Regions from separate parts of the Blautia sp. HA8986 genome, predicted to be linked through region 2. Evidence: predicted binding sites of a transcription regulator. Region 2 holds the regulator's gene; the other holds the start of a gene.

Region 1 (16,525 bases), on a different contig from region 2:
ATGCACTTGATGTTGATTCCTGCTGGATCCACCGCGCAAGAGAAGTTTTTGATTCCGAAGAAGGAAAAGAGCTTAAGAAACAGTGGGGCGTTCCGGAAGAGTATGTTGGCATCGGCCACTGTGTTCTGGGATACCGTGACTGCGAGTATCCGGATGCAAAGCCTCGTAAAGAGGAATTTGTGATCCGCGTTTAATCCAACCGCTTTCCAAGTCAGGCGGATATTCACTCTTTGTCTGATCCAATCGAACATAACAAAAAAATCTGGCAGAACAGCCCTTATCATACGTGTCATTACGTATCCGGTAACAATTCTGCCAGATTTTTATTTTCACTTATTTCAACGCCTTATCCTTATATTTTGAGATCTCCTCGAGATATTTTTTTCCAAGGGCACTGATATTAACACCTTTTCTTGCGATATAGCCAATAGTCATGATCTCATCAGAATCCAGTTTCACAGCACAGTAATCAGAACCGTTGAGATCCTCGCAGATAATTCCTGAACACAGCGTGTAACCGTTAAGTCCTACCATCAGATTCAGCATAGTCGCTCTGTCATCTGCTTTGATCAGACGTTTATATTCGTAAGTACTTAAAACCTCCTCTGCAAAATAAAAGGAATTATTTCCTCCCTGTTCAAAAGACAGACAAGGATATTCTTTCAGTTCTTCCAGAGTTATCATCTCTCGTTTTGCCAGCGGATGGCCTTTCCACATATAAACATAGATGCTACAATTCAGAAGCTCGTGAAACTCCAGGCCATATTCATGAAACATCTTCGTCAGAACCTTTCGGTTGAAATCATTGACGTAAAGAATTCCGATCTCACTTTTAAAATCACGTACATCTTCGATCACCTGATAGGTCTTTGTCTCATGAACTGCGAATTCATATTCATCCATTCCAAACTGCTTCACCAGCTCCACAAAAGCATTCACTGCAAATGTATAGTGCTGCATGGAAACACTGAACTTCTTTCGTGATTGCTCCTTGGAAATATATTTGGCTTCCATCAGTTTATACTGTTCAACCACCTGTCTCGCATATCCCAGAAATTCTTCCCCTGCCGGTGTCACTGCAATTCCTCTGTTTGTTCTCCGGAATATCTCAACCCCAGTCTCTGCTTCCAGTTCCCTGATTGCTGTGGAAAGACTGGGCTGGGAAATATAAAGGCTTTTAGCTGCCTCATTCATAGAGCCTGCTTTTGCGATCTCAATCGTATATCTAAGCTGTGCCAGCGTCATCTGTCAACCTCCCTGCTGCCATGTTTGGTAATTTACGCTTATTATTTAAGGTAATTCTTATCTACATATCCTTCTTTTCCAAGTTTCGGAACGTATACATACCAGTAAGTACTGTCTTTTTTCTCAATGATCTCCACCTGATCGCCTGTATTTAACTGTGCAATCTCATTATTTTTGTCATAGGCTTTCGCATTCCGCAATGCTAGATAGCCTTTTTCCACCTGGACGGTCATTGTCGGATACGTAACTTCTGAACCACCGGTGATATAGTTTTTGTCCACATATCCTGTTTTATCAAGCAGCGGAGAATACACATACCAGTAATTGCTGTCGCTGGTATCCTTCACCTGTACCGTGTCACCTGTATTTAACTGCCCAATCTCATTGCTGTCATTGTAAGCCGGTTTATTACGAAGAGCCAGATAACCCTTCTCAACCTTCACTGTCCACAGACCGCTGTTATAAATGTATCGGTTATCCACATATCCGCATTTATCAAGTTTCGGAGAATATACATACCAGTAAGTAGAATCACTGCTATCTTTTACAAGGACAGTATCACCTGTGTTCAGACGGCCGATCTCATTACTGTCATTATAGGCTGCTGTGTTTCTAAGAGCCAGATAACCGCTTTTTACTTTTACAGTCCAGGAATCATTGGATGTGGATTCACTTTCCACCGCTTTGATATAATTCCTGTCCACATATCCGGACTTATCAAGCTTCGGCGAATATGCGTACCAGTAAGTAGAATCCTTCCTGTCTGTAACCTCAACCAGATCTCCGGTATTCAGCTGGCCAATCTCATTGCTCTTGTCAAAAGCTTTCTCACTTCGAAGAGCCAGATAACCACTCTTTACATTCACCTGAAAAGTCGTTCCTGCTGCTGCGTGTGTCCTCTGTGTTGTCATCATAAATGCCGTCGCAAAAATAAATACAAAAAGTGCCAGGCATTTCACTGTTTTTATGAATGACAGATAAGTTTTTTTCTCCATAGACATGCCGTTACTGAAAACTTATAAAAAGTTATAAACTTCTATGTTTCATTCCTACTTCAACGAGTATGCTTTTGATGATATAAATATCTATCTACTCACAAGTTCTTGTACTCTCCATAGGCGTAAAATTCCGGATTAACGTACCCGTACATATTTGCACTAACGTTTTAGTGTTAGCTTGCAAATCTTTCTCCATAAGCCTTGAGATTTATAGATGCCTGAAAATCTCTATCAATGACATTTCCACAATCACATTTATAAATTCTGTCAGACAATTTCAGGTCTTTTTTAATATTTCCACAACAACTGCAAAGCTTTGATGATGGATAAAACCGATCAGTCACAATAAGCTGAATCCCTTTATCGCTGCACTTGTGTTCAAGCTGCTTTCTAAACTCAAAAAAGCCCTGATTCTGAACTGCTTTTGATAAATGTCTATTTTTCATCATTCCACTAACATTCAAATCTTCAATACAAATAAATCTTGGTTTTCGATTTACAATTTCAGATGTAGTCTGATTCAAATAGTTCTTACGGATATTTGTTAATCTGTGATTTCGTTTTAATAAAAGTTTTTCCTTTTTGATTACATTATTTGTTTTGCAGTAACTTTCTCCTTTCTTATTTTTCTCGTAAGAGCGAGAGATACTACGCTGTAATCTGCGTTTCTGTTTTTCTAGTTTCTTTACTTTCTGACTTTTATTGATGTTCTTATACTTAGCTCCATCAGAGCAAATAGCCAGATCTTTGATTCCTAGATCTATACCAATTCCATCATCATTAAGTTTTTCTATGCAATCAGGCAATTCCACACATACGCTGATCCACCAGTTCAATCCGTCAAAGGATATTCGCGGATTCATATATTTAGCATCTGTAGGAATACGACCATGCTCTGCAAGTCTTACCCAATTTAGTTTTTGTTTATTTCTTTTCCTGCTCGAAGAAAATCCTTCAAACTTAACATGAGTATTGCTGAATTGTATCTTAATATTATCCTGATAGAACTTCGGCATTGATCTCTTTTTTGACTTGAATCTTGGGAATTTCTGCAAACCTTTGAAAAAGTTCTTATAAGCAGTGCAGGCATCTTTGATTGCCTGTTTGGTTACATTATTTGAAATACTCAATAACCATGCGTATTCATCAGAATGTCTAAGCTTTGTAAATTCTTTTCTGAGTTCTGCATCTGAAATGAATTTTCCGCCTTTTTCATAGTTTTCTATTTCCCTTGCCAAAGCCCAGTTATAAGCAAATCTTGAAGCACCTGCGTACTGAAACATCTTAGTTTTCTGTACATTGTTTGGTATCAACATTGCTTTTATGGCTTTTACCATCTACTTCCTCCTGTATCAGTTCCCGGATAAGTTTCTTAACTTTATTCGCTCGTTTTCCTTGTAATTTGCAACTGAATACTGTGATTATCTGAACCAGATCTTCAACAAGTTCCTGCTGTTCGGATTTTTCAGTATTATCAATAATCTCAATCTCACAATTATAAAGCGAAGCGATATATTCTATCAATTCAAAACCAAATTGCAATAGCCGGTCTTTATATAAAACAACAACCTTTTCAACCTTATTTTGAGATATTCGCCTGATCAATTCCTGGAGTCCTTTTTTCTTATAATCAATTCCGGAACCGATATCACTTATTATCTCAAATGGCTGTCCTTTTGCCAGAAGATATGTCTTAACATTATCAATCTGTCGTTCCAGATCATCTTTCTGTTTATGGCTGGAAACGCGACAATATCCAATTGTAATGCGATTTTTAGGCTTTACATTTATTACCTGGTTGAGTTGCTCGTCAGAATAATATCTATAGCCGCTTACTGTAGTATGATGCGGATGAAGTTTTCCATTGGCATCCCAATTTCGTAATGTCTGGGCGGATACGCCTATAATTTTTGAAAATTCATGTATAGAATAATATTTACTCAAAGCATCTACTCCTTTCAATAATATTCTACTCTAATATCTTATAAAACTCAACATGTACTTATATGATTTTATAATTTATATTTAACTGTTAATAACCTCCTGTTTCTTTGTCAGCAAAGCAAATATCTGTATATTCTTCTGCTCTGCTGCATGTTTGATAAACGCAATTCCCCGGCAATATGATATTTTTTCTGCTGATAAGCTGATCTGTTCTTACCGATCAGATATCTGCCGGGATTTTATGTCAGTATTATATCATATTTCCTGTAAAAATCTGTAAGAATCATATATCTGTAATGAGTCCGAATTGGACTTATATCGGGACAGAGGGTTGACATTTCATGTTTTAGGTGTTATATTCTATATAGAACAACTGGGAGAGAACTTTTTTATCAAACCAGTTTTACCGAAGATTTTGAAGTTATCCCCCGGGAATTATTCCCGGGGAATTTTGTACGCAGATGCAGCAATTCAGAGATTATATTTTACAGGATTTTGAACTGCTGCGCACAGACAGCATAATTATGTAAGGGAAGGTGAATACCATGTCAGCAAAAAGAGATTATTACGACGTTCTGGGCATTGACCGGAACGCAGATGAGAAAACAATAAAAAAAGCATACCGTAAACTGGCCAAAAAATATCATCCTGATACCAACGCCGGAAATGCGGACGCAGCAGATAAATTTAAAGAAGTAAATGAGGCCTATGATGTCTTAAGCGATCCTAAGAAAAAGAAAATGTACGATCAGTTCGGCCACGCTGCTTTTGAAGCCGGAGCCGATCCGGGCGCAGGTGCAGGCGGCTTCAGCGGATTTCACGGTGGAACCAATGGCGGATATCAGGAATTTCATTTTAATGGTGAAGATATGGATGATATTTTCGGAGATATCTTCGGAAATATGTTCCATGGCAGCCATAGCGGAAGCAGCGGTTTTGGCGGCAGCAACAGAAGTTATTCCCATTTCGGCGGAGGCAGCGGATTCCACAGCAGCAGCGGTTTTGGCAGCAATGGATTTGGTGGCAGCGGTTTCGGCGGATTCCATCAGCAGGATTTTGCACAGAAGGGCTCTGATGTGAAGGCCAGCATCAACGTAACTTTCGATGAGGCAGCTTTTGGTGCAGACAAGCGAATTTCCCTGTCCGGTCCGGATGGAAGTTCCGGCACACCGCAGACACTTCAGGTTCACATTCCAGCAGGTATTGACACCGGCAAGAGCATCCGTCTTAAGGGAAAAGGAATGCCAGGAACTGGCGGTGGAGAACCTGGTGATCTGCTTTTGAAAGTTACAGTTGGCACTCGTCCCGGATATGAGCGGAAAGGCTCTGACGTTTATACTACCATTTCCATTCCGTATACAACAGCTGTATTTGGCGGTGAGGCTACTGTTCCTACTCTTTACGGAAATGTGATCTGCAAGATCCGTGAAGGCATGCAGTCCGGCTCCAAAATCCGTCTGAGAGGAAAAGGTATCGTCTCCATGAAAAATCCGGGAGTTCGCGGCGACCAGTACGTAACCATCCAGATCCAGGTTCCGCAGAATCTGAATTATACTGCAAAAGAGAAGCTTCATGAATATGCCAAGGCCTGCGGCCTGGAAAAAAGTAACGCAAGCAGCTCACATGTAGCGTAAGATTTTTTCGCATCTCATTATTAAGAAATCCATGCCAGTCAGAAAATTTATACGGACGTTATAATATACGTAAAGTAATGTAATCCACTACATTACGCAGCTTTACTTATTAGATGTTTCTGCAAGTTTCTCTGGTTGGCATATATTCCTTCTCCAATAAAAAAGAGTATCACATCACTCATACTGCCATAAAACAACTACTAACATTCCGCTTCATTCATCAAACGGGTATTCGCAGTTGCATTTGGTTAAGTATAAGATCCTGTGATACTCTTTTTTTCAAAACTCTTTTATGACAATGTCATATCTCCATCCTTCACCCATCCAAGCTTACGCACAAACATATTGATGAGTGGGCAGAGGACTGCCGGAAGAATGAAGGAGATCAGGATAAGACCTGCCCAGTCCATTCCTGTGACCGCAGTCTTGGTTCCTGCTGCAATATCATTCATCCATCCTGTATACACACCGATCTGTCCTACAAAACCACAGGTTCCCATTCCTGAAGAAACTGCTGTTCCATTCATCTGCAGTTTAAACAGACAGGTTGCGATCGGGCCTGTGATCGCGGATGTAACGATCGGCGCGATCCAGATTCTTGGATTTCTGACGATATTTCCCATCTGGAGCATGGAGGTTCCAATTCCCTGAGAAACCAGTCCGCCCCATTTATTCTCTTTAAAGGACATCACTGCAAAACCAACCATCTGCGCACAGCAGCCTGCTACTGCAGCACCGCCAGCCAGACCGGTAAGTCCCAGAGCTGCGCAGATCGCAGCAGAGGAAATCGGCAGTGTCAGTGCAATTCCCACAAATACGGAAACCAGGATTCCCATAAAGAATGGCTGCAGGTCAGTTGCCCACATGATCACGCTTCCCACTTTCATGGCAGCTTTTCCAAGGGCAGGTGCCCACCATGCGGAAAGCCCTACACCTACACCGATGGTAACAAGCGGTGTCACAAGGATATCGATCTTCGTCTCCTTGGAAACTGCCTTACCGATCTCAGCTGCAACAATGGCAACAAAAAGTACTGCCAGAGGGCCGCCTGCTCCGCCAAGTGCGTTGGAGGCAAAACCAACCGTGATCAATGAAAACAGTACCAACGGCGGACAATGCAGTGCATAACCGATGGCTACTGCCATTGCAGGGCCACTCATGGCTGATGCCAGAGAACCGACTGTGTATTGGGTGTCATTGACTGTGGCAACCGCCATAGTCAGAAACGGAATGTGGAACTGTGTGCCAATAGTGTTTATGATCGTACCGATCAGCAGAGAACAGAAAAGTCCCTGTGCCATGGCTCCCAGTGCATCGATACCGTATCTCTTCAGGGAGATCTCGATATCCTTCCGCTTCAGAAATGCTTTGAATTTTTCCATTTTTAACTCTCCTTACCCTGATCCGTTTCCCGTCGGATCAGTTGTTTTATTACTGCCGATTTCGCAGGATCTTATCTGCCGGCAGTAACCTTTACTTGCAAAAAGTCTCGCTGACTTTCTCCAGTTCCTCACGGATGGAGATATGCTGCGGACAGACTTCCTCGCACTGTCCGCATTTCACGCACTCGTCTGCGCGCTTTCTGCCGTGGCTGCTTACCAGCCATTCTTCCTGATGAGCTGCAGCAGCCTTGTTTCCGTACAGTGTCAGATAATTCATTGCTGTGAAAGATCCGGAAATCCCGATCTCCATCGGACAGACTTTTGCACAGTAGTTACAGGTTGTACATGGAATCAGAGGAATTTTACTCATAGCAGCTCTTGCCTTGTCGATGGTTTCTTTCTCGCTGTCAGTAAGACCGTTAAAATCTTTCATAAAGGAAAGGTTATCTTCCATCTGTGCAATGTTACTCATTCCGGAAAGTACAGTGATCACGCCTTCCAGATCAGCTGCAAAACGAATCGCCCAGGACGCTGTAGATGCTTCCGGCTCTGCTGCCTTTAAGATCTTCTCAACGGATTCCGGCGGAGTTGCAAGCATGCCGCCTTTTACAGGCTCCATGATAATGACCGGCTTGCCATGCTTTCTGGCTACTTCGTAGCAGGCTCTTGACTGGATTGCCGGATTCTCCCAGTCTGCATAGTTGATCTGAAGCTGTACAAACTCCATCTCAGGATGTGCAGTAAGAATTGCCTCCAGTTCTTCCGGTGTGGAGTGGAAAGAAAATCCTGCATGTTTGATCAGGCCGGCTTCTTTCTGCTCGCGGATCCAGTCCCATAAACCGTAATCATCGAAAAATTTTGTTCTGTGCTCTCCAAGATTATGGAGAAGATAAAAATCAAAATATCCGGCTTTTGTTCTCTCAAGGGATGTCTTAAACTGTGCAAGAGCTTCATTTCTTGTCTTGCAGTTGATCCATGCAGCCATCTTGGTTGCCAGCTGATATTTTTCTCTCGGATAACGTTCTACCAGGGCTTCGCGAATGGCATCCTCGCTGCCTGCATAAGCCCATGCTGTATCAAAATATGTGAATCCGGCTTCCAGAAATTTATCTACCATTACCTTAGTCTGCTCCACATCGATCACGCCTTCGGATTTCTGCGGCAGTCTCATAAGACCAAAACCCAGTTTTTTGATTTCTTCACCTAAATATGCCATATTTTTTTCTCCTTTCTTATTCCATTCCGGAAAATTTTTCATATTATTATATCATCTGCTATATCGTCTGGTAAGCAATATTCCAGACATTGATATCTCCCGGACGGTTATATTTTACTACAGGAAAAAACTGCGTCTCTTCTATTATAATGGTATTTTCTTCAGCAGTAAACCTTTTTCTTTTACAAGTGTCAAGACAGTAGCGTTCTTGTGTCTGTAAACAAAAAAGCAGCTGCCGCACTTTTCTAACACGACAACTGCCTTTTGTTTTACTGCTTCTGCATCTGTTTATCCTCTTTCCCATAAAGAAACGACCTTGCCACCGTCCGGTTGAAAAACTCGATCAGCGGTCCCATAAAAAATGCAGTGACAAGGGTTCCCGCCCCTACAACCGCACCCATAAAAAATCCCGGCAAAAGTCATAAGGATTCTTTTTACTGTTAATGAATTCATTTTTATTCTTTACACCTCTGATCAAATATTTTACACTGATGGTATCGAACTTCAGGAATGCTGTCAAAGCAGAGAATGCTGATCTGCTTTCAGCCTCTAAACATGTAAAAGTTACATTATATTATATGGAAAGGCAGGATAAACATGGAAGATAAGCAGGTCATGAACCGGAAAACTTCATCAAAAGAACTTCATCTGATTTCCTGCGGCTGGGAAAAATGTACGCCGGATCAGTCCTACGGCCCAGGGGTGCGCCGCTATTATACCGTACATTTTGTTCTGAAAGGACAGGGCTATTTCTACATCAATAACCGGAAATATACCCTGAAAGCCGGACAGTGCTTCTTTATCCCGCCAGTTGTCAGCACGCTTTATAAAGCGGAGCCTTCTGATCCCTGGACCTATACCTGGATCTGTTTTAACGGTGAAAATGCTGCCGCACTTTCCGAACACTGCCATCTCACCCTGGAAAATCCGGTTCAGCAGCTTACTTCTATAATTCCCTATGCGGAGACGATCTGTGAAATGATGACCCATCCCCAGCTGACACCTTCCAACGAAGCTTATATCCAGAGCAGTCTTTACCGAATCATCGCCATGCTGGAGGAAGAATTTCATGCTTCCTACACCACCATGGAATCCAACGATAATTTTTACATCGCCCAGGCTGTGGATTACATCAAAAAAAGTCCGTTTCTGGATATCACAGTGACAGATGTCGCAGACTACCTCCACATCAGCCGCAGTCATCTTTACGGACTTTTCAAAAAACATCTGGGTACTACCCCACAGGCTTTCCTGACCTCTGCCAAAATCATCGCTGCCAGAGATTTCCTGACCGTTACGGATATCCCCATTGCAAATATTGCAGTTTCCTGTGGATATCAGAATCCTTTTGCCTTCTCACGTGCCTTCAAAAAAGAAACCGGCATGACTCCTAAGGAATACAGGCAGAAATACAGACATGCCGAGGATCTTCTGAACTGCTAGAGGCAGTATTTCCGGCAGCCAGATCTTATAAAAATACTGCTTCGATCTGCTGCCGGTAATTACTACATAATGCTGTGCCTTACGGAACAACCACCTTCGCATTATAGTATTCTACAGTCGCATCCATGGTCGGACCTTCATCATCGTACCAGTCATAAGTAACAGTCTCGCCGTTTTCTCCCCAGATTTCCGGACAATCTGTTTCCTCCCAGTCAAGCGGAACAAAATGCTCTTTCTGTTCAGATGCGATCAACATGATCTGGTGCAGTTCCTCGAATTCTTCCGGATTCAGTGCACCAGGCATTGCAGATACGAAAAGAGGTGTGCCGCTCTTTGCCAGAAGATCTGCCCACTGGAGGTTTTTATCCCACGGGATCTTTCCGAAAATTCCCACGCAGTCTGCATCAATATGATAGAAAGTATTATGCTGTGGAAGACGGAATGCCAGTGTGTTCACTCCCATACGTTTTGTGCGCTCCCAAATGCGGCCGCTTGTGTCATCACCCGTTCTGTTCAGGTGCATCAGGCCCGCTCCAAGATGGCCGATGGTATTGCATCCGATGATTATGGCATTGTTGCTGCGGGAAGCGTCATACACTTCCTGATAAAGCATTTTTACGATCTCTGCGCTTGTTTTACCCTGGTCATAAAAATGCCATTTCTCCATTGTGTTATCTCTTAAATTCGCCTCAAACCCCCATTTTCCAAAGAGATCAAAGGTGGAGAAATCGTGCTTGATCAGTGTAAATCCCCAGTCGCAGATACGTTCAATATCTTTGCGGATATAGGCAAGTGCATCCGGATGGGACGGGTCCAGGCAGTCATTATAGGAAATTCTCCACTCATCCGGGATCGCTTCGTCCTCATTGAGAAGCAGACGTACCCAGATTCCGGGACGGACACCTTTTTCCACCAGCTTCTGTGCAAGACCTTTCATATCCGGGAATTTGGAGTTTCCTTTTGTCCAGGGACCACCGTTATACTCATCAAGACGGTGATGCTCCTGCCAGCAGTCATCAATAACCATAAACGGAGGATTCTTCACTCCTTCTGTCAGTTTCAGGATGTAATCTGTGTCACTTAAAATCTCCTCTTCTGAACTGTCGCCGTAAGCGTAGTACCAGTTGTTGCTTCCATATACAGGAAATTCCGGAAAAATCGGATCTGTGCACATCCTTCTGCAGAATTCCTGCGCTGTCTCAAAAGAGCCTGCGTTCTGTGATTCCATACATACGATCTGCGCTGCACGAAGTTTTCTTCCTTTTAACTGTACTCCTGCATTTCCGCAGCGCACGTCCAGAAACAGAGTGATTCCCTTCGTGTCAGCCTGCCAGTAGCACATCGCTGACGGACGTACTTTCACGCCGAAGCAAAGGATCTTCTCAGAAAGCTTTGCCAGAAAATACCATGGAAGATAACGGTTTCCGCTCATTCCATGCCATTCCATATCTCCATATGTACGTTCCCAGGCGTCGCCAAAAAATCTTGCAGATTTCGGGATCTTGTAATTCCATCTCAGCTTTACACATTTCACAGCATCTTCAGATGTAACAAATATATCCTCATGTCCACCTGCATCTTCAAACTCTACCGTTGTGCTGCCAGCTGTCACAGCGGACCTGCCACCCTGACATACCAGCCTTTCCTCTTCTGTCTCTACTGTCACATAATCCGGAGCACCAAGCTTAAATTCTAAATACTTTTCCTGCATTCTCTCTTCCTCCTGATATTCCTATATTCTTAAATCACATGTTATTTTATAAGCTTTATTATATTGATTTTTCTGTTTTTTTCTATGCTTTCAGGTTTCTATAACATTGCAGAATGTTCACTTCTTTTCTTTAACCGGAGCAAGTATATCAATTCCCCTGCAGAATTGCAAATATTCGCCTGATTGCTATATATACTCAAGGTATTGCATTTCTTATCCTATTATAAGTCCATTATGCTCTAATTGTGAATAATTTGTGAAATTAGCACTCGAGTCTTGACATGGCTAGTAATGTATGTTATATTACACATAGAACAAAGGAAGAGATAAAAAAAGAGCTTCCGGATGTTCCAAAGAACAAATCAATCACCGCAACGGATAACCCGTTGTGGTAAATATATACCGACAACAGTTGGATCTCTTGATCCACCGGAACGGCGTTTCAATTTGAAAGGAGAAATGACTTATGATGTTCCCGAGTGTATTTGGAGAAAACTTATTTGATGACTGGATGAATGATTTTGGATTCAACGATAACTTATTCAGCAGCAAGAATCCACTTTACGGCAAACATGCTAAGAATATTATGAAGACCGATGTACGTGAGACAGACAAGGGATATGAACTGGATGTTGATCTTCCTGGATTTAAGAAAGACGAAGTACAGGTACAGCTGAAAGATGGATACCTTACCATCTCCGCAGCGAAAGGCCTTGATAAAGATGAACAGGATAAGAAAGGCAACTACATCCGCCGCGAGCGTTACGCAGGAAGTTCCAGCAGAAGCTTCTATGTCGGCAGCGGCGTAAAGAACGAAGATGTACATGCGAAATTTGAGAATGGTGTTCTGAGACTTTCTCTTCCTAAGAAAGCAGCTGAAGAGATTGAAGCAGATAAATACATCTCTATTGAAGGATAAATGATAGCAATTACTCACTTTCACAGGAGGAAGGGAATCCACAGAGATTCCCTTCCTCCTCTTTTTATATTCTAATCCAGGCAAATTTCTTACTACTTATCGCTCATCTCCTAACTCTGTTAAATATTGTTAAACGATTCATAATATCGGGTATTTTTTAACAAACTCAGCTGTATTTCATAATATTTTTTTGTATATTTTGCAGTATATTATTCCATTTATTTGAAATTAATGGTATAATATGCACATTAAAAAATCTGTTTCGTAATCCTTCAGGAGATTTTTTCTGAACAACCACGCTAAACAAGATCATGACAGGAGGGTTTTATTATGGATCAGGACAAAATCATAAAAATTTATGCACGCAGTGACAACCAGATTCAGCTGAAAATGATACCGGGACATTTCGTAACTTCCCAGTCCCATATTACACATTATCTGGATCTCACAACCATGAAATCCAGATGCTCAGAAGCACGGCGCATTGCCTCTTCTCTGGCTGCCAATTACGAAGCATCCATACCAGTAGATACCATCGTCTGCATGGACGGACTGGAAGTAGTAGGAGCCTATCTCGCCGAAGAACTGACCAAAGCCGGCGTGCTCTCCATGAACGCCCATCAGACCATCTACGTTATCACTCCGGAATTCAACAGCACCGGACAGATGATCTTCCGCGACAACTACGAACCAATGATCAACGGCAAGAACATCCTGATCCTCAACGGATCCATCACCACCGGCTCCACATTAAACCGCGCCATCGAAAGCGTTTTATACTACGGCGGCAAGATCCGCGGTGTAGCAGCCATCTACAGCAGCGTAGACAGCGTAGCCTCTCTCCCTGTACACTCCATCTTCCAGTCCAGAGACATCCCAGACTACCACTCATATCGCTCCGACAGCTGCCCAATGTGCAAAAACCGTCAGAAGATCGATGCCATTGTCAGCAGTTATGGATATTCTATGCTGTAATACCATCATATCAAAACTCTAAAACAACCACCTAAAAGGAAGCCCTGTCTCACCACAAGGGCTTCCTTTTCACCTCACTCAACTCCTCCTCTCAGAATTCCTGTCATCCAGCGCAACACCTATGGCCCATCACCCTTCCGTCCACCTTGCCCCAACCAAACACCTGTGCTATAATAATCAGAACTAACTGAAACCACAGAAAACGGATATCCACATTCCGCTCTGTTACATGATCCTAAATGCAATCGTTCCCCGATATGCATTTAACCAAAAATCCGAGGTAAACCACACATGAACAAAAAAGAAATCGCAGAAATCAAGAAACAGTTCACCCCCGACCGCTGCTCGATCACACGTATCTGCGGCTGTTATGTAGACGGAGAAAAAAACAAAAAAACCGAACTCAAAGAAGCTTTCCTCTCCTTATCAGAGGAAGAAATGTTCAAATACTTTGACATCTTCCGCAAAACTCTCACAGGCACAGTTGGCAAGAATCTCATCAACATGGAATTCCCCCTGGAACAGGAAGCCGAAGGCGGAACCCAGAACTTCCTTATGAAACTCCGTAAAAGCCAGCTCACAGACGATGCCCTTACAGAAGCCTTCTACGATAAGATCATCGAGAACTACGACTACGGCGAAAACTATTACATCATTCTCATTCATGCAGTCTACGATATCCCGGGCAAATCCTCCGACGGAGCCGAAATGTTCGATGCATCCGATGAGATCTACGACCACATCCTCTGCAGCATCTGCCCTGTAAAGCTCTCCAAGGCAGGCCTTCACTATAACGCAGAGACCAACAATATCGAAGACCGTATCCGCGACTGGCTGGTAGAAATGCCTGACTGGGGATTTCTTTTCCCACAGTTCAATGACCGCAGTACAGATATTCACGGTATGCTCTACTACACAAAAAATGCTGAAGAACTCCGCTCCACAATGATGGATGAAGTTTTTGGCTGCACCACACCGCTTTCTGCCGGAAACCAGCGTGACTCCTTCAACGCCCTGGTAGAAGAAACCCTTGGTGATGACTGCGCATATGACACAGTCCTTGAGATCCACGAGAAACTTAACGATCTCATCGAATCCCAGAAGGATGAACCGGAACCAGTTGTTCTCACTAAATCCGAAGTGAAACGCCTCTTTGAAGAATGCGGCGTGGAAGACGACAAGCTTCAGAACTTTGATGAACAGTATGAACTGGCTGCAGGAGAAAAATCTTCCCTGGTAGCCTCCAACATCACCAACACCCGAAAATTCGAGATTAAAACCCCTGACGTTGTGATCCACGTAGCACCAGACCGTGCAGACCTGGTAGAAACCCGCATCATTGCCGGACGCAAATGCCTGGTCATCCCTATGGAAAGCGAGGTAGAACTTAACGGCATCCGTGTAAGTGCCCTAAACCTATCTGACAATACAGATAGTACCCAGGAGGAACTTCTTCCTGCCAGTGATAACGAAGAGGAACAAGGAGACCATTATGAATAATAAAAAAATCTTATTCTTTGACATAGACGGCACGCTGCTCACCCCACACCCGTTCAAGGTTCCTAAAAGTACAAAGCTTGCCCTCACCAAAGCTCACGAAAACGGGCATTTCCTTTTCATCAACACCGGCCGTACCAAAGCCATGATGCCACCGGAAATCGCAGACCTTCCATTTGATGGCTATGTATACGGCTGCGGCACACACATCTACATGGATAATAAGCTGCTCTACTTCCGCACAGTTCCAAATCTGCTGTGTAAGGAAACCGTAGATCTTCTCCGTAAATGCAGGATCGAGGCACTATTTGAATCCAACACTGCGATCCTGTTTGACGGGGCTTCCCCTGCCCAGTCTGAATTCGGTGCAAAAATGCGCAGAGAGATTCCTATGGTTGATATCACCAAATTCAGCCGTGAAGATGCCTGCACTTACTCCTATGACAAGTTTCTGGTGCACATGCTTCCAGATTCCGATATAGAAAAATTCCGCAGCTTCTGCAACGACCATTACACTTATTTTGACCATGGAGATGGCATCTGGGAAGTAACTCAGAAGGGAAACAGCAAAGCTACCGGAATGGAATTTCTTCTTGAACGTTTCTCTATTCCAAAAGAAAACAGCTATGCATTCGGAGACAGTCCCAACGATCTCCCCATGCTAAAAGCAGCCGGAGTCAGTGTTGCCATGGGAAATTCCTACGGCGGAATTGAGAAAGACTGTACTTACCAGACAAGTGCTGTAGACAAAGATGGTATTTACAACGCGCTGGAGCATCTGAGCCTGATTTAAGCAGACAAATATTGATATTTTGTTCGTGAACTTAATCATTTAAAGCATATTTACAAAAACGGTCAGTGTACTATAAATCGTACACTGACCGTTCTGCATATTATCTTCGTATATACTTTATATTCTATTACTTATTTCTCAGCTTCCGGTGTTGCTGTTGCCTCTGCCTCAGCATTCTCGTCTGCAGACTCATCCTCAGCTGCATCTGTGCTGTCTTTCTCTGCGTCCTCAGCCGCTGGTGTTTCAGTTGCTTCAGCTTCCTCAGTTGTGTCCGCTGCCGGTGTCTCTGTAGCCTCCAGTGTTTCTGTTACATCTGCTTCCGTGGAATCTGCTGTATCCTCAGCCTCCGGTGTTGCTGTTGCATCAGGATCCGGTGTAGGAGTTGGAGTCTGGATCGTAAAGCTGTGATTATCTGTGATCTTAATCTTCTTGATCAGCTTAGACTCTTCTTTGATATCTGCTTTCTTTACCCAGCCATCTGTTGTATCGTTGTAAAAATCATCCTTCTTGGTGCTTGTCAGAGATTCTTTCTTGCTGTCAGTTGCATTCTCATCATCCTTGGAATCCAGTCTTACTACATACCAGATGGAATCTGTCTTGATGATCTCTGAATTGAGTTCTCCCTCTTCCAGTTTACGGAGAGCATTACGTACATCGTCCGGATAAGCATCTCCATTTGCCGCACTGTCATCTCCCTCTTCGTAAGTCGGACAGGTACCGGAAGTAGCTGTCATATCTGTAGAGATCTCATCACCAAGTGTGCTGAAA
Region 2 (16,525 bases):
ATTCTTTTATCAGCCAGGCGGAAAAAGATCTTGGAATAGAGATTCATATCGAAAAATGTCCGGCTAATGCGGACAATCGTCAGGCCAAAATAGCAACTCTTCTGACATCGGGAGATGATTCGGTGGATCTGATCACAGTAAATGATGAGATGATATCCGAATTTAAAAATAAGGGATTTCTTTTTCCGCTGGAAGATACCGTTATGACAGAGGAGACAGCGGCGAATTTTCCACAGGAATACCTGAAAGAAATATGCATGTCAGACGGACATATTTTTTCGGTACCGTTCAAAATGGATATCATGGCATTCTGGGTGAACCAGGAATTGCTGGATCAGGCTGGTCTGGACAGACTCTCCTGTCTCAGTGATCTTGAGATCCTTCAGAAAAAGCTTCAGAATACGGGAAAATATGCATACGGGGATGCATGGGAGATTTCTTACATATATAATAGTATCAGCGAGTATGTCGATTTTTTCGGAGGAGATTATACAGACTGGACGGATCCGAAAACAAGAGAAGCGGCAGAATATATGAAGCGAATGCTGGATACAGGGATGATATCAGAGGAGAATCTGATCGACCAGCATGACCAGCTGAATGAAAAATTTATAAACGGCCAGTATGGATGTATGTTCATGTATACTGGTGCGTTGAGTACCTTTCAGAATGCAGGCGTGTATGGAAAAGATAAGCTCCATATGGCACCATTTCCGGAATTTGACGAGAAGGTGACCAATATCGCAACCTGGCAGTATGTACTGAATAAAAATTCTGCGCATAAAGAAGCAGCTCTGAAGTTCCTTCAGTATGTGTCCGGATATGAGGCCAGTAAAAATTACGGACAGCTGACAAAAATGTGTCCGGCAAGACTGGATGTGATCGAGGATAAGAGTCTTGAGCTGGAGGGAATTGAAATGATCCGGCAATATCTGAAAGATTATAAGCTGAAGGCAAGACCACTGTGTGCCGATTCCATAGAAGCTGTTTCGTCCATGGGAACGGAATTTCAGAAATATGTGCTGGGACAGAAAACAGAAGCGGAATTTTTTGCCGGGGCACAGAACTGCATAGACCAGTATTACAAAAAAGCATCGTACTGATGCTTTTTTTGTTGCGAAAAAATAAGAACTTTTTTTCAAAACATATTGACAAATATTTTACATGGTGATATCTTAAAGACTGTAGATGTTAGCACTCCACTAAAATGAGTGCTAACAGATATAAAAAAGAATCAACATCCGTCAGGAAGAATAAAAAGGAAAGGAGATGGCTTCATGGAAGAGGTGTTGAATGAGCGCAAGCAAAAAATCTTAAAAGCAATCATCAAGACCTATATGGAAACCGGAGAACCGGTTGGCTCCAGGACCATTTCCAAGTATGCGGATCTCAATGTAAGTTCCGCAACGATCCGAAATGAAATGTCAGACCTGACAGATATGGGCTATATCGTCCAGCCTCATACCTCAGCAGGAAGAATTCCTTCTGATAAGGGCTACAGACTTTACGTTAATGAGCTGATGAAGGAGAAGGAAGCCGAGGTTGCAGAGCTGCGGGATCTGATCATTGAGAAGACAGATAAGATGGATAAGGTGCTTAAGAAGGTTGCGAAGGTTCTTGCTTCCAATACCAATTACGCTACCATGGTTTCCGTTCCGCAGTACAGCGGCAACAAGATCAAGTTCATCCAGCTGTCGAGAATGAGCGAGCTTCAGCTTGTGGCAGTGGTTGTCAGTGACAACAACACAGTCCGGAACCAGATCATCAATCTGGATGAGGAAATGGACGACCAGACGATCCTGAAGCTGAATCTTCTTCTTAACACCAATCTCAATGGGATTCCGATCCAGGATATCAATCTTGGGATGATCGCCAGGCTGAAGGAACAGGCAGGCAGCCATAGTGGTGTGGTGGCCACAGTTCTGGATGCAGTGGCAGCCACTATTCATGTGGAAGAGGAAGATATGGAGATCTACACTTCAGGTGCAACTAACATTTTCAAGTATCCGGAGCTTGCCGATAAAGAGAAGGCAACGGAGCTGATCTCCGCATTTGAAGAGAAGCATGAACTTGCCGATCTTGTGAAAGAACAGATGTCAGATGGAGAAAATACAGGAATCCAGGTTTACATTGGTGATGAGATGCCGATCCAGACCATGAAGGACTGCAGCATTGTAACTGCCAGATATGAACTGGGAGACGGAATGTACGGAACCATCGGGATCATCGGCCCCAAGAGAATGGATTATGAGAATGTAGTGGACAGTCTGAAGGAACTGAAGAATCATCTGGATGACGTTTTGAAAAAGAAGAAAACTTAGAAAGGCGGTAGAAGAAAAGTGTCGGAGGAAACAAAGAAAACATCCGAAGAGCAGGAAGCGGAGAACGAGATTCCCGTAACTGACGGAGATCAGGAAGAAAAAAACCTGACACCGGAGGGAGAAGATCTGCCGGAGGAAGAAAATAATACTCCAGGCGAAGAAACTGCCCCACAGGATAAAAAAGAAGAAAAATCAAAGACTTCCTTCTTCGGAAAGAAGAAAAAAGATAAATCTGAGCAGAAGGTGGAGGAGCTTACCGATCGCCTGAAGCGAACCATGGCTGAATTTGATAATTTCCGTAAAAGAACAGAAAAAGAAAAATCCAGCATGTATATCATCGGAGCGAAAGAGATCGTTGAGAAGATCCTGCCGGTTGTGGATAACTTCGAAAGAGGTCTTGCACAGGCGCAGGAAGGAGATGCTTTTGCAGATGGAATGAAAATGATCTACAAGCAGCTTACCACAACACTGGATGAGCTCGGTGTGAAGCCGATCGAAGCAGTTGGTAAAGAGTTTAACCCGGATTTCCATAATGCAGTGATGCATGTGGAGGATGAAGAGGTTGGCGAGAACATTGTGGTGGAAGAATTCCAGAAAGGTTACACTTATAAGGATTTTGTAGTACGCCACAGCATGGTAAAAGTTGCTAACTGATTAATTGTTAACAAGTTGTAATTTTACAGATACAGACTAAAACAGGAGGAAAAAATCATGGGAAAGATTATTGGTATTGACTTAGGTACAACAAACAGCTGTGTAGCCGTAATGGAAGGTGGACAGCCAACAGTTATCGCAAATACAGAAGGAGCAAGAACAACACCATCCGTTGTAGCATTCACAAAAACAGGAGAGCGTCTTGTAGGAGAGCCTGCAAAACGTCAGGCAGTTACAAACGCTGACAGAACAATCTCATCCATCAAGAGAGAGATGGGTACAGATTACCGTGTAACAATCGACGATAAGAAATATTCTCCACAGGAGATCTCCGCAATGATCCTTCAGAAACTGAAAAAGGATGCAGAGGCATATCTTGGTGAGAAAGTAACAGAGGCAGTTATCACAGTTCCGGCTTACTTCAACGATGCTCAGCGTCAGGCAACCAAAGATGCAGGTAAGATCGCAGGTCTTGATGTAAAACGTATTATCAACGAGCCTACAGCAGCAGCTCTTGCATATGGTCTTGACAATGAGAAAGAGCAGAAGATCATGGTATACGACCTTGGTGGTGGTACATTTGATGTATCTGTTATCGAAATCGGTGATGGCGTTATCGAGGTTCTTTCCACAGCTGGTAACAACCGTCTTGGTGGAGATGACTTTGATAAGAAGGTCACAGATTACATGCTTTCCGAGTTCAAGAGAACAGAGGGCGTAGACTTAAGCAACGACAAGATGGCTCTTCAGAGACTGAAAGAAGCAGCTGAGAAGGCTAAGAAAGAGCTTTCTTCCGCAACAACAACAAACATCAACCTTCCGTTCATCACAGCTACAGCTGAGGGACCGAAGCATTTCGATATGAACCTTACAAGAGCTAAATTTGATGAGCTGACACATGACCTTGTAGAGATGACTGCTGAGCCGGTTCGCCGTGCACTGTCTGATGCAGGTATCACAGCTTCCGAGCTTGGCCAGGTACTTCTGGTTGGTGGTTCTTCCCGTATCCCGGCAGTACAGGATAAGGTAAGACAGTTAACAGGCAAAGAGCCTAGCAAAAACCTGAACCCGGATGAGTGTGTTGCACTTGGTGCTTCCGTACAGGGTGGTAAGCTTGCAGGTGATGCAGGTGCCGGTGATATCCTTCTTCTGGATGTTACTCCGCTGTCACTGTCCATCGAGACAATGGGTGGTATCGCAACTCGTCTGATCGAGAGAAATACTACAATTCCTACAAAGAAGAGCCAGATCTTCTCTACAGCAGCTGACAACCAGACAGCTGTAGATATCAACGTTGTACAGGGTGAGCGTCAGTTTGCGAAAGACAACAAATCCCTTGGCCAGTTCCGTCTGGATGGAATCCCGCCAGCACGTCGTGGAGTTCCGCAGATCGAGGTAACATTTGATATTGATGCCAACGGTATCGTTAACGTATCCGCTAAGGATCTTGGAACAGGTAAGGAGCAGCACATCACTATCACAGCTGGTTCCAACATGTCCGATTCCGATATCGACAAAGCTGTCAAAGAGGCAGCTGAGTTCGAGGCTCAGGATAAGAAACGTAAAGAGGCGATCGACACAAGAAACAATGCAGACTCCATGGTATTCCAGGTTGAGAATGCACTGAAGGAAGCAGGCGATAAGCTTGATGCAAACGATAAAGCAAGTGTTGAGGCAGACCTCAATGCACTGAAGGATCTTCTTGCACAGACTGCAAATGCTCAGGAGCTTACAGATTCTCAGGTTGCAGACATCAAGGCTGCACAGGAGAAGATGATGGAGAGTGCTCAGAAGCTGTTTTCCAAGATGTATGAGCAGACTCAGGGAGCTCAGGGTCAGGCTGGTCCTGGACCGGATATGGGCAATATGGGCGGAAACGCTGGTGCTCAGGGCGGAAATGAAGCAGGATACGGCGATGATGTTGTAGATGCTGATTACAAGGAAGTCTAAGACAAGTAGGAAATAATTACAATGGCTGATAAAAGAGATTATTATGAAGTCTTAGGTGTGGATAAAAACGCCGATGACGCAACATTAAAAAAAGCATATCGTAAGCTGGCCAAAAAATATCACCCGGATGTAAATCCGGGTGATAAAGAGGCTGAGGCGAAGTTCAAAGAGGCGACAGAGGCTTACTCCGTTTTAAGTGATGCCGACAAGAGAAGACAGTATGACCAGTTTGGCCATGCAGCATTCGAAAACGGCGGCGGAGGCGGTGCCGGCGGCTTTGGCGGATTCGACTTTAACGGCGCAGATATGGGAGACATCTTCGGAGATATCTTCGGAGACCTTTTCGGCGGCGGAGGCAGAACCAGACGGGCAAATAACGGACCGATGAAGGGGGCAAACCTTCGTGCACGTGTGAATATTACTTTTGAGGAAGCGGTTTTCGGATGCGAGAAAGAGCTGGAGATCGTTCTGAAGGATGAATGTACCACATGTCACGGAACCGGAGCAAAACCTGGAACATCACCGGTCACCTGTCCGAAATGTAAAGGTCAGGGACAGATTGTTTACACCCAGCAGTCCATGTTCGGTATGGTACGTAATGTCCAGACCTGTCCGGACTGTAACGGAACCGGTAAAGTGATCAAAGAAAAATGCAGTGCCTGCCGTGGAACCGGATATACATCTTCCAGAAAGAAGATCCAGGTATCTGTACCAGCAGGTATTGATAATGGTCAGTGTATCCGTATCCGTGATAAAGGTGAGCCGGGAACTAACGGTGGACCAAGAGGAGATCTGCTGGTTGAGGTAAATGTAGCCCGTCATCCGATCTTCCAGAGACAGGATATGAATATCTTTTCAACAGCTCCGATCACATTTGCTCAGGCTGCACTTGGCGGTGAGATGCGTATTAATACCGTTGACGGCGAGGTGACTTATGAGGTGAAGCCGGGAACACAGACAGATACAAGAATCCGTCTGAAAGGAAAAGGTGTTCCGTCATTACGCAACAAGAACGTTCGTGGCGACCATTATGTAACACTGGTAGTCCAGACCCCGACCAACTTAAATGAGGATGCAAAGAAAGCCCTGGCAGCTTTTGACGCGGCATGCGGCAACCGTCCGGCAGAGGACAGTACAGCCGAGACTTCAGAAAAAACGGAAAAGAAGAAAAAAGGTTTCCGCGAGAAAGTCAAGGAAATGTTTGAGGAATAAATGAAGCAAAAACAGGAAAGAGGCGAAAAATGCCTCTTTCTTTTTTTACTGTATTCGTGTATATTAAAAGAAGTGCCCGTTTTTGGGGAAAAGAAAACAGGCAACAGACAGGAACGAAAATCCGTAAATGTGTATACAGCATAAGGAGATATAGAAATATGAAATGGAACCGTTTTACACTGAAAACAAAAACAGAGGCAGAAGATATTGTGATCTGTACACTTGCCGAGGTGGGAATTGAAGGTGTGGAGATCCAGGATAAGCAGCCACTGACCGATGAGGACAAGGCGCAGATGTTTGTGGATATCATGCCTGAAGGCCCGGCAGATGATGGTATTGCATATCTGAACTTTTATCTTGAGGAAGATGCAGATACAGAAGCCATCCTGAAGGATGTAAAAGCTGCACTGGAAGACTTAAGAAGTTTTGTTGACATCGGAGAAGCTACGATCACAGAATCCCAGACAGAGGACAAGGACTGGATCAATAACTGGAAACAGTATTTCCATCAGTTCTATGTAGACGACATTCTGATCGTGCCGTCCTGGGAAGAAGTGAAGGCAGAAGATAAGGACAAGATGATCCTCCACATTGATCCGGGAACAGCTTTTGGTACAGGAATGCATGAGACCACACAGCTTGTGATCCGTCAGCTGAAGAAATTTGTGAAGCCAGGCATGGAGATCCTGGATGTGGGAACCGGAAGTGGAATCCTTGGAATCGTAGCATTAAAGCTTGGCGCAGGCCATGTGGTAGGAACAGATCTTGATCCATGTGCAGTTCCGGCGGTATCCGAGAATAAAGAAGCAAATCAGATTGAAGAGAAGTCTTTTGACATGATGATCGGAAATATCATTGATGACAAAGAGGTGCAGGATCAGGTCGGATATGAGAAATATGACATTGTAACTGCAAACATTCTTGCAGATGTTCTGGTTCCTCTGACACCGGTTATCGTTGCACAGATGAAAAAAGGCGCTTACTACATTACATCCGGCATCCTGGATGTAAAGGAGGATGTTGTAGTGCAGGCTGTAAAAGACGCCGGACTGACTCTTGTTGAGGTGACTCATCAGGGCGAGTGGGTATCTGTGACAGCAAGAAAGGACTGATCTCATGCAGCGATTTTTTGTGGAACCGCATCAGATCGACAGGGACAGACATGAGATCCACATCACAGGAAATGACGTCAATCATATCGCGAATGTGCTTCGTATGAAAAAAGGTGAGGAGCTCTGGATCAGCGATAAAGAAAAAGAGTACCACTGTGTGATTGAAAGTACGGAAGAGGATGAGGTACTTCTTCATATTTTATATGTTCAGGAGCCGGATTATGAGCTGAAAAACCGCATTTATCTGTTTCAGGGCCTGCCGAAAGCAGACAAGATGGAGCTGATCATCCAGAAGGCAGTAGAGCTTGGAGCATATTCCGTAGTTCCGGTTTCAACCAGACGTTGTGTGGTAAAACTGGATAATAAGAAAGCAGAGAAAAAAGTGTCACGCTGGCAGCAGATCGCAGAGAGTGCGGCAAAACAGTCCAAGCGTATGTTGGTACCGGAAGTCCGTTCAGTGATGACTTTTAAAGAGGCCCTTGCCTATGCAAAAGAACTGGACGTTCTGCTGATCCCTTATGAGCTTGCAAAAGGAATGAAAGAGACAAAGGAGCTGATCCGGTCGATCGAACCGGGAAAAAGCATAGGTGTCTTTATCGGCCCTGAGGGTGGTTTTGAAGAGCAGGAAGTGGCAGATGCCATGGAAGCGGGTGCGAAACCTATCACCCTGGGACACCGAATCTTACGGACGGAAACCGCGGGACTCGCAGTACTTTCTGTTCTGATGTTTCAACTGGAGGATGAATAGATTATGGAAGCATATTTTGACAATTCCGCGACAACGAGATGCTTCGATGAAGTAAAGGATATTGTCTGCAAAACCATGACAGAAGATTTTGGAAACCCTTCTGCCATGCATGAAAAAGGGAATGGAAGCGGAGAATTATGTCCGCAGAAGTGCCCAGACCCTTGCAAAATTACTGAAAGTGAATGAAAAAGAGATTCTTTTTACCTCCGGTGGAACAGAATCGGATAACCTTGCCATCATTGGCGGTGTGGAAGCCAATAAGCGTATGGGAAACCATATCATCACAACAGCAGTAGAGCATGCAGCGGTGGCCCAGCCTTTTGCTTATCTGAAGGAGCAGGGCTATGAGGTGACAATTCTACCTGTTGACGAGCGGGGAGTTGTAAAGCTGGATGCATTGGATGCAGCTTTGCGTTCGGATACGATCCTTGTGTCTGTTATGTATGTAAACAATGAAGTTGGTGCGGTGATGCCGATCGACGAGATTGGAAAACTGGTTCATAAGAAAAGTCCGAAAGCACTTTTTCATGTAGATGCGATCCAGGCATTTGGTAAGTACCGTATCTATCCGAAGAAACTGGGAATAGACCTTCTTTCTGTGAGCAGCCACAAGATCCACGGCCCGAAAGGTGTGGGATTTCTTTACATCAATGAGAAAGTAAGAGTACAGCCTCAGATCCTTGGTGGTGGGCAACAGAACGGTATGCGTTCCGGAACAGACAATGTACCGGGAATTGCAGGTCTTGGTGTGGCAGCTGAGATGGTTTACACAGATTTTGACAAAAAAATACAGCACCTCTATGACCTGAAACAGCGGATGGCAGAGGGCTTAAGAGAACTTGGAGACGTTACTGTCAACGGAATGCCGTTAAATGAGGGGGCACCGCACATTATGAGCGTTACCTTCCACGGAGTCCGGAGCGAAGTTCTGCTTCATACACTGGAAGAATTCGGAGTATATATTTCCGCAGGAAGTGCATGCTCCAGCCATAAGAGAAAACCAAGTGCGACTTTGACAGCAATGGGATTATCAAGAGCTGATGTGGAGAGCACTGTCCGTATCAGCTTCTGTGAGGAGAATACTTTTGAGGAAGTGGATTACTGCATCGATACCCTGAAGAAATCGATTCCAATGTTGCGCAAATATGCACGCAGATAATATACAGGAAAGGAATTTTTATGTTAGTACACGCATTTCTGATCAAATATGCGGAGATTGCCCTTAAGGGAAAAAACCGCTACCGTTTTGAAGATGCTCTCGTACATCAGATGGAGATCGCACTCTCCAAGATTGAGGGCGAGTTTGAGGTAAAAAAAGAGCAGGGAAGAGTCTATGTATTCTGTCCGGAAAATTATGATTATGATGAGGCTGTGGATGCACTGCAGCATGTATTTGGTATTGTTGGTATCTGTCCGGTTATGATTTATGAGGAACAGGGATTTGAGAAGCTTGCAGAAGATGTGGTTGGATATATGAAGCAGTGGCATCCGGACTTTAACGGAAGCTTCAAGGTATGGACACGCCGTGCAAAGAAGTCTTATCCGATCAGCTCTATGGAAGTCAGCGCAGAGCTGGGTGGACGTATTCTGGATGCTTTTCCTGAGGCAAGTGTGGATGTTCATCATCCGGAACTGGATCTTTCTGTTGAGATCCGTGACAAAATCTATGTATATTCCCAGACAATCCCGGGAGCAGGCGGAATGCCCATCGGAACCAACGGAAAAGCCATGTTGCTTCTTTCCGGCGGAATAGACAGTCCGGTTGCCGGTTATATGATCGCAAAACGTGGAGTTAAGATCGATGCGGTATATTTCCATGCACCGCCTTACACAAGCGAACGTGCCAAACAGAAAGTTGTGGATCTTGCCCGTCTGGTAGCAAAATACAGTGGACCGATTCGCCTTCATGTTGTTAATTTTACAGATATCCAGCTTTATATTTATGATCAGTGCCCGCATGATGAGCTTACTATCATTATGAGAAGATACATGATGCGTATTGCTGAGCACTTTGCGAAAAAAGACCGCTGTCTTGGCCTGATTACAGGTGAGAGCATTGGACAGGTTGCAAGCCAGACATTACAGAGCCTTGCTTCCACAAATGAAGTCTGCACACTGCCTGTATACCGTCCGGTGATCGGCTTTGACAAAGAGGAGATCGTCCGCATTTCCAGAAAGATCGATACTTTTGAGACATCCATACAGCCGTTTGAGGACTGCTGTACTATTTTTGTTGCCAAGCATCCGGTAACGAAGCCCAATCTCAAAGTGATCCGCCGTTCTGAGCAGAAACTCTCTGAGAAGATTGATGAGCTGATGGAGACTGCACTGAACACAACTGAAATTATTGAGATCCGGTAAATGAGAGAAAAGGAACCCCGGTAAACAGGTTTCATGAAATGGATGAGGCTTAACTGCAATATAAAAAAGCCGCATACCGGAAAAAAGGGAAATTCCGGTGTGCGACCCATTCATCCATATAGTTTATCACATGAAAAAAGAGGAACTGCATGTTCCATACAGTTCCTCTCAAATATACATCATGGATTAGTCGATTGTATATTTGGAAATAATCTGCATTACGTTATCCAGAGCAGCGCCGTCTGCGTGGATGTTGAGGTCGATTGGCTTGGAGAGATCCAGGCTGAAGATACCCATGATGGATTTTGCATCGATCACATATCTTCCGGACACTAAATCAAAATCGCAGTCGAATTTGCTGATCTCGTTTACGAATGCCTTCACCTTATCGATGGAGTTCAGTGAGATTTTAGCTGTTTTCATTATAATAACCTCCCTTGATAGATTTTTGTTTTACAGCTTTCATCTTACCTGTCGGCCCCAGAAAAGTCAAGGTAAAAAGAGATAAAAATTGTTTCAATAATTAGTTAAAATGTAAAAAAAGTGAGGAAACATGGGAAATAAAGTTGCATTACACAATCTTGGCTGCAAAGTCAATGCTTATGAAATTGAAGCTATGCAGCAGCTCCTGGAGGAGGCAGGCTATGAAATCGTACCTTTTGAACCGGGAGCGGATATTTATGTGATCAATACCTGTACTGTCACCAATATTGCAGACAGAAAATCAAGGCAGATGCTCCACAAAGCAAAAAAAATGAATCCGGAGGCCATTGTTGTGGCAACAGGCTGCTATGTACAGACAGGTGGAGACAAGCTGGAAAAGGATGAGGCTATTGATCTTGTGCTTGGCAATAACCGGAAAGGAAATATCGTGGATGCACTGGCAGAATATGCCGAGAACAAACCGGGCCACGGCTCTCACGTGATCAAGATCAATCAGACAAAAGAATACGAGGATCTTTCCATTGATCATACAGCGGAGCATGTAAGAGCGTACATTAAGGTTCAGGACGGATGCAACCAGTTCTGTACCTACTGCATCATTCCTTATGCAAGAGGCCGTGTGAGAAGCCGCAATATTGAAAGTGTGCTGAAAGAAGTCCGTGCACTTTCCCAAAAAGGATATAAGGAGATAGTTCTTACAGGAATCCACTTAAGCTCCTATGGAGTGGACTTCCCGGAGGAGAAGAAAGAGACGTTGCTTTCGCTGATCCGTGCAGTTCATGAGATTGAAGGAATCAAAAGAATCCGTCTTGGTTCCCTAGAGCCTGGAATCGTTACCAGAGAATTTGCAGAAGGGATTGCTGCACTTCCGAAGGTTTGCCCGCATTTTCATCTTTCCCTTCAAAGTGGCTGCGATGAAACCCTTGAGAGAATGAACCGCAGATACAGAAGTGGCGAATACAGGGAACGCTGTGAGCTTTTAAGGGAAGTTTACGGAAATCCGGCATTGACTACAGATGTGATCGTTGGTTTTCCGAAGGAATCAGAAGAGGAATTTCAGAAGTCCTATGATTTTGTGGACAGTATCCGTTTCTATGAGACACATATTTTCAAGTATTCCAGAAGACAGGGAACAAAAGCAGCTGCCATGGATGGACAGCTGACAGAGGCCGAAAAAGCTCTTCGCAGTGAAAAAATGATCGCCATGCATCACAGACATGCAAGCGATTACGAGAAATCCATGCTTGGAAAAATACTGGAAGTTCTTATAGAGGAAGAGTACAAAAAAGACGGCCAGACCTGGTATCTGGGACATAGCCGGGAATATATCAGGACAGCTGTGAAAAAGTCTGAAAGCTACGGTGTGAATGATATTGTGAAAGTGAGAGCGGAGGAATTTCTGGAAGAACATATCATGACAGGCAAAGTTGTGGAGTAGAGAATGAGAGCTCGCTTAAAATTAAGATTGTAATTTATGTAAATTTATATTAAAATAAAAAAGAATATATTTTAAGGACGTGAGAGATAATGGCAGAGAATAATCTGGGAAATACACAGTATTTCAGAACAAAACCGGATCAGGAACTTCAGGTAAAAGAAGTCCTGGACCTGGTGTACAATGCAATGGATGAGAAGGGATACAATCCGGTAAATCAGATCGTAGGATATATTATGTCCGGAGACCCGACCTACATCACCAGCCACAAGGGTGCGAGAAGCATGATCATGAAGGTGGAGCGTGATGAGCTGGTAGAGGAACTTCTTACCGAGTATATCAAGAATAAATCCTGGGAACGGTAATATGAGAGTACTGGGACTGGATTACGGCTCGAAGACAGTGGGAGTTGCAGTAAGCGATCCTCTTGGTCTGACAGCACAGGGCGTGGAGACAGTATGGCGCAAGCAGGAGAACAAGCTGCGCCGTACACTGGCACGTATTGAAGAGATCATTTCGGAGTATCAGGTGACAGAGATCGTTCTGGGATACCCGAAGAATATGAACAATACCGTAGGAGAGCGGGCTGAGAAATCTCTGGAATTCAAGGAAATGCTGGAGAAACGTACAGGCCTGCCTGTTATTATGTGGGATGAAAGACTGACTACCATGGCAGCGGACCGTACACTGGAAGAGACTGGCGTGCATAAGGAAGACCGTAAACAGTATCTGGATCAGGTAGCTGCAGTCTTTATTTTGCAGGGATATCTGGATGCCGCAGCATACAAAAAAGCGCGGGAGAACGATAACCCGGAAGAGTAGACCACGAACGAAACAGGAACGCGGATCATAATATCCGCCTGACAAGAACGGATAAGGAAGAATTAAATATGGAAAAAATAATATTTCAGTCAGACGACGGCACAACTGCTGAGTTTTACGTAGAGGAGCAGACCAACATTGCGGGTGTGACTTATCTTTTGGTGTCCGATTCACAGGATGAGGAAGCAGACGCATATATTCTGAAGGACATTTCAGCTCCGGGAAGCACTGAAGCTTGTTATGAGATAGTCGAGGATGAAGAGGAGCTTCAGGCTGTATACGCAGTTTTTCAGCAGATGCTGGATGACGTGAATTTTGAATGGAGGAGCGATTTTTGAAAAGCGAGAACAACGGTGACAACAGAAACGCGGAAAACAGAAACTTTAACTCCGCAGGCGGTTCCAGAAGACAGGGACCAAGACAGAGAAACGCTGGATCAAGGACAAGACAGTACAGGGGCGGGAATAATAACAATAAGAGCCGTCAGGACAAGCCCTTCCGCTCGGCAGTAAAGAAGACAGCGGCCACTGGAACAGTAAAGAACAATTTCAGAAACACACAGAGACCGGCAAGAAACAGCGGCAGACCTTCCGGACGGAAAAACAATAACCGCAGATCATCCTCGAAACTGAAGATCATACCGTTAGGCGGTCTGGAACAGATCGGAATGAATATCACTGCTTTTGAGTATGAAGACAGCATTGTAGTTGTAGACTGCGGACTTTCTTTTCCTGAAGATGATATGCTGGGAATCGATCTTGTTATTCCTGACGTAACGTACTTGAAGGAGAACATCTCAAAAGTCAAAGGATTTGTGATCACTCACGGACACGAGGATCATATCGGAGCACTTCCGTATGTACTGAAAGAGGTCAATGTTCCGATCTATGCGACCAAGCTTACGTTGGGACTGATCCGCAATAAACTGAAAGAACACAATCTTGTGCGCTCCACGAAGATGAAAGAAGTGAAGCATGGACAGGTGATCAATCTTGGAGATTTCGCTGTGGAATTCATTAAGACCAATCACAGTATCCAGGATGCATCTGCACTTGCCATCTACTCTCCGGTAGGAATCGTGGTACACACAGGAGACTTTAAGGTAGATTATACGCCGGTATTCGGAGATGCCATCGACCTTCAGCGTTTTGCTGAAATCGGAAAGAAAGGGGTTCTTGCATTGATGTGCGAGAGCACCAATGCCGAGAGACCGGGATTTACAATGTCCGAGCGTACAGTAGGGCACGTATTTGATAACCTGTTTAACGAATACCGTGCATCCAGGATCATTATTGCAACATTTGCTTCCAATGTCGACCGTGTGCAGCAGATTATCAACACTGCATATCGTGTTGGAAGAAAAGTTGCAGTAGAAGGCCGAAGTATGGTTAATGTTATTTCCGTGGCATCTGAGCTTGGCTATCTTCAGATTCCGGAGAATACGCTGATTGATATCGATCAGGTGAAGAATTATCCGGATGACAAGGTTGTTCTGATCACAACGGGAAGCCAGGGCGAGTCCATGGCAGCACTTTCCCGTATGGCAGCCAATATCCATAAAAAGATCACCATCAAGCCGAATGATACCATTATTTTCAGTTCCAACCCGATTCCCGGAAATGAGAAAGCCGTTTCGAAGGTTATCAATGAGCTGTCCATGAAGGGCGCCAAGGTTATCTTCCAGGATGTCCATGTTTCCGGACATGCCTGCCAGGAGGAAATCAAGCTGATCTACTCCCTTGTGAAGCCGAAATATGCGATTCCGATCCATGGAGAGTACCGTCATCTGACAGCACAGAAACACATTGTGGAGGATCTTGGAATTCCGAAGGAGAATATCTTTATTCTTGCTTCCGGCAATGTACTGGAACTGGATGGACAGGATGCAAAAGTAACAGGAAGCGTCCACACAGGAGCAATTTTTGTAGACGGACTTGGTGTGGGTGATGTTGGAAATATCGTGCTTCGTGACCGCCAGCATCTGTCTGAGGACGGAATCATGATCGTAGTTATGACACTGGAGCGTCACAGCAATGTGGTTCTTGCAGGACCGGATATTGTTTCCAGAGGTTTTGTATATGTAAGAGAATCCGAGGATCTTATGGAGCATGCAAAACAGGTCGTAGAGACCGCACTGGATTCCTGTCTGGAGAACAACATTACAGACTGGGGCAAGATTAAGACTGAGGTAAAAGATGCTCTGGGCGAATATCTGTGGAAACGTACCAAGAGAAGTCCGATGATCCTGCCAATCATTATGGAGGCATAAGAACATGGATGAGATCAGCATGGACATTGAGAGGCTTCTCGATGCTGTGCACAGAAGCAGTGAATACCAGGAATATCAGAAACAGGCAGCTCAGCTTGATAAAGATCCTGAGCTTAAGGCAAGGGTGATGAGATTCCGGGGAGATAATTTCAGACTTCAGAGCCAGGTAAACCAGGATGAGCTGTTTCATGCAGCGGAGCAGCTCAACCAGGAGTCTGCAAGTCTGAGACAGAATCAGAGAGTGAATGCCTATCTTGACGCTGAGCTTGCACTGTGCAGACTGATGCAGAGAATCTGCAGAACTCTGGTGGCCGGGATAGACATACAGATTCCTGATTTATAGGAGGAAGAAAAACTATGGCAGACACAAGAGACAAGCTGGGCAGAGCCGGCGTTTTTCTGGCTGGAGGGGTATTTAAGATTGCCCTGTATATCTGCGTCATTGTATTTCTGATCTGGGTTGGAAAATCAACATATCAGTTTGGCTATAATGTGTTCAACCAGCAGGCTATGAGCCCTGGTGAGGGACAGCAGGTGACTGTGGTTATCAAAGAAGGTTCATCTGCATATAATGTTGGCAGGACACTTGAACAGAAAGGTCTTGTAAAAGATGCACTTGCTTTTGCAGTACAGGAGAGAATGTCCGCATATCACGGACAGATCAAGACAGGTACATATCTCTTGAGCACAGCTTACACTCCGACCAGGATACTGGCCGTGCTGTCGGGAGAAGATAGTGAGGAAGGATCGAACAGCCAGTGATCGTAGAAGAACGCATGAAAACCTATATCAATTCTCTTGATATGGGGAATACTCCTTTTTTGCAGGAGTTGGAAGCACAGGCACTTGCGAACAGGGTGCCGATCATCCGGAGGGATATGCAGAGCTTTATGAGGATGCTTCTGGCCATGAAACAGCCTAAGCGAATTCTGGAGGTGGGGACTGCCGTAGGCTTCTCCACACTTCTTATGTGCGAATATGGACCGGAGGATCTTAAGATCACCACCATAGAGAATTATGAAAAAAGAATTCCTGTTGCGAAGGAAAATTTCAGACGTGCAGGAAGAGAATCCCAGATTACACTTCTGGAAGGGGATGCCGGTGAGATTTTGAAAGAACTTACCGGAACGTTTGACATGATCTTCATGGATGCGGCTAAGGGCCAGTATATCAACTGGTTGCCAGATGTGCTGCGCC

Evidence for each region. The regulator HrcA, encoded in region 2, represses chaperone genes, less so after heat shock. The targets are predictions, from matches to a motif close to TGTTAGCACTCNNNNNNNNNGAGTGCTAACA.
Region 1: the regulator HrcA is predicted to act here: its motif matches at 11,834-11,864, upstream of AC04Q4_RS14005 (Hsp20/alpha crystallin family protein).

The regions. Positions count from the first base shown of each region.
Region 1 is NZ_JBWLUQ010000002.1:277,077-293,601, reverse strand. Features, by position in the region: gene AC04Q4_RS14060 (nitroreductase family protein) at 1-194, shown strand, start outside; gene AC04Q4_RS14055 (LysR family transcriptional regulator) at 334-1,245, opposite strand; gene AC04Q4_RS14050 (SH3 domain-containing protein) at 1,287-2,240, opposite strand; gene AC04Q4_RS14045 (RNA-guided endonuclease TnpB family protein) at 2,417-3,580, opposite strand; gene AC04Q4_RS14040 (IS607 family transposase) at 3,528-4,187, opposite strand; gene AC04Q4_RS14035 (DnaJ C-terminal domain-containing protein) at 4,733-5,821, shown strand; gene AC04Q4_RS14030 (PTS sugar transporter subunit IIC) at 6,112-7,203, opposite strand; gene AC04Q4_RS14025 (aldo/keto reductase) at 7,295-8,419, opposite strand; gene AC04Q4_RS14020 (hypothetical protein) at 8,689-8,820, opposite strand; gene AC04Q4_RS14015 (AraC family transcriptional regulator) at 9,017-9,862, shown strand; gene AC04Q4_RS14010 (glycoside hydrolase family 36 protein) at 9,942-11,573, opposite strand; gene AC04Q4_RS14005 (Hsp20/alpha crystallin family protein) at 12,040-12,492, shown strand; gene AC04Q4_RS14000 (phosphoribosyltransferase) at 12,823-13,467, shown strand; gene AC04Q4_RS13995 (DUF4317 family protein) at 13,759-14,967, shown strand; gene AC04Q4_RS13990 (HAD family hydrolase) at 14,960-15,757, shown strand; gene AC04Q4_RS13985 (peptidylprolyl isomerase) at 15,889-16,525, opposite strand, start outside.
Region 2 is NZ_JBWLUQ010000001.1:1,550,878-1,567,402, reverse strand. Features, by position in the region: gene AC04Q4_RS07320 (ABC transporter substrate-binding protein) at 1-1,103, shown strand, start outside; gene hrcA (heat-inducible transcriptional repressor HrcA) at 1,278-2,321, shown strand; gene grpE (nucleotide exchange factor GrpE) at 2,340-2,975, shown strand; gene dnaK (molecular chaperone DnaK) at 3,033-4,925, shown strand; gene dnaJ (molecular chaperone DnaJ) at 4,947-6,137, shown strand; gene prmA (50S ribosomal protein L11 methyltransferase) at 6,296-7,249, shown strand; gene AC04Q4_RS07290 (16S rRNA (uracil(1498)-N(3))-methyltransferase) at 7,254-7,997, shown strand; partial or broken gene AC04Q4_RS07285 (cysteine desulfurase family protein) at 8,001-9,156, shown strand; gene thiI (tRNA uracil 4-sulfurtransferase ThiI) at 9,177-10,358, shown strand; gene AC04Q4_RS07275 (HPr family phosphocarrier protein) at 10,545-10,781, opposite strand; gene mtaB (tRNA (N(6)-L-threonylcarbamoyladenosine(37)-C(2))-methylthiotransferase MtaB) at 10,912-12,240, shown strand; gene AC04Q4_RS07265 (IreB family regulatory phosphoprotein) at 12,330-12,602, shown strand; gene ruvX (Holliday junction resolvase RuvX) at 12,604-13,059, shown strand; gene AC04Q4_RS07255 (DUF1292 domain-containing protein) at 13,128-13,397, shown strand; gene AC04Q4_RS07250 (ribonuclease J) at 13,688-15,328, shown strand; gene AC04Q4_RS07245 (YlbF/YmcA family competence regulator) at 15,333-15,671, shown strand; gene AC04Q4_RS07240 (endolytic transglycosylase MltG) at 15,686-16,090, shown strand; gene AC04Q4_RS07235 (class I SAM-dependent methyltransferase) at 16,087-16,525, shown strand, end outside.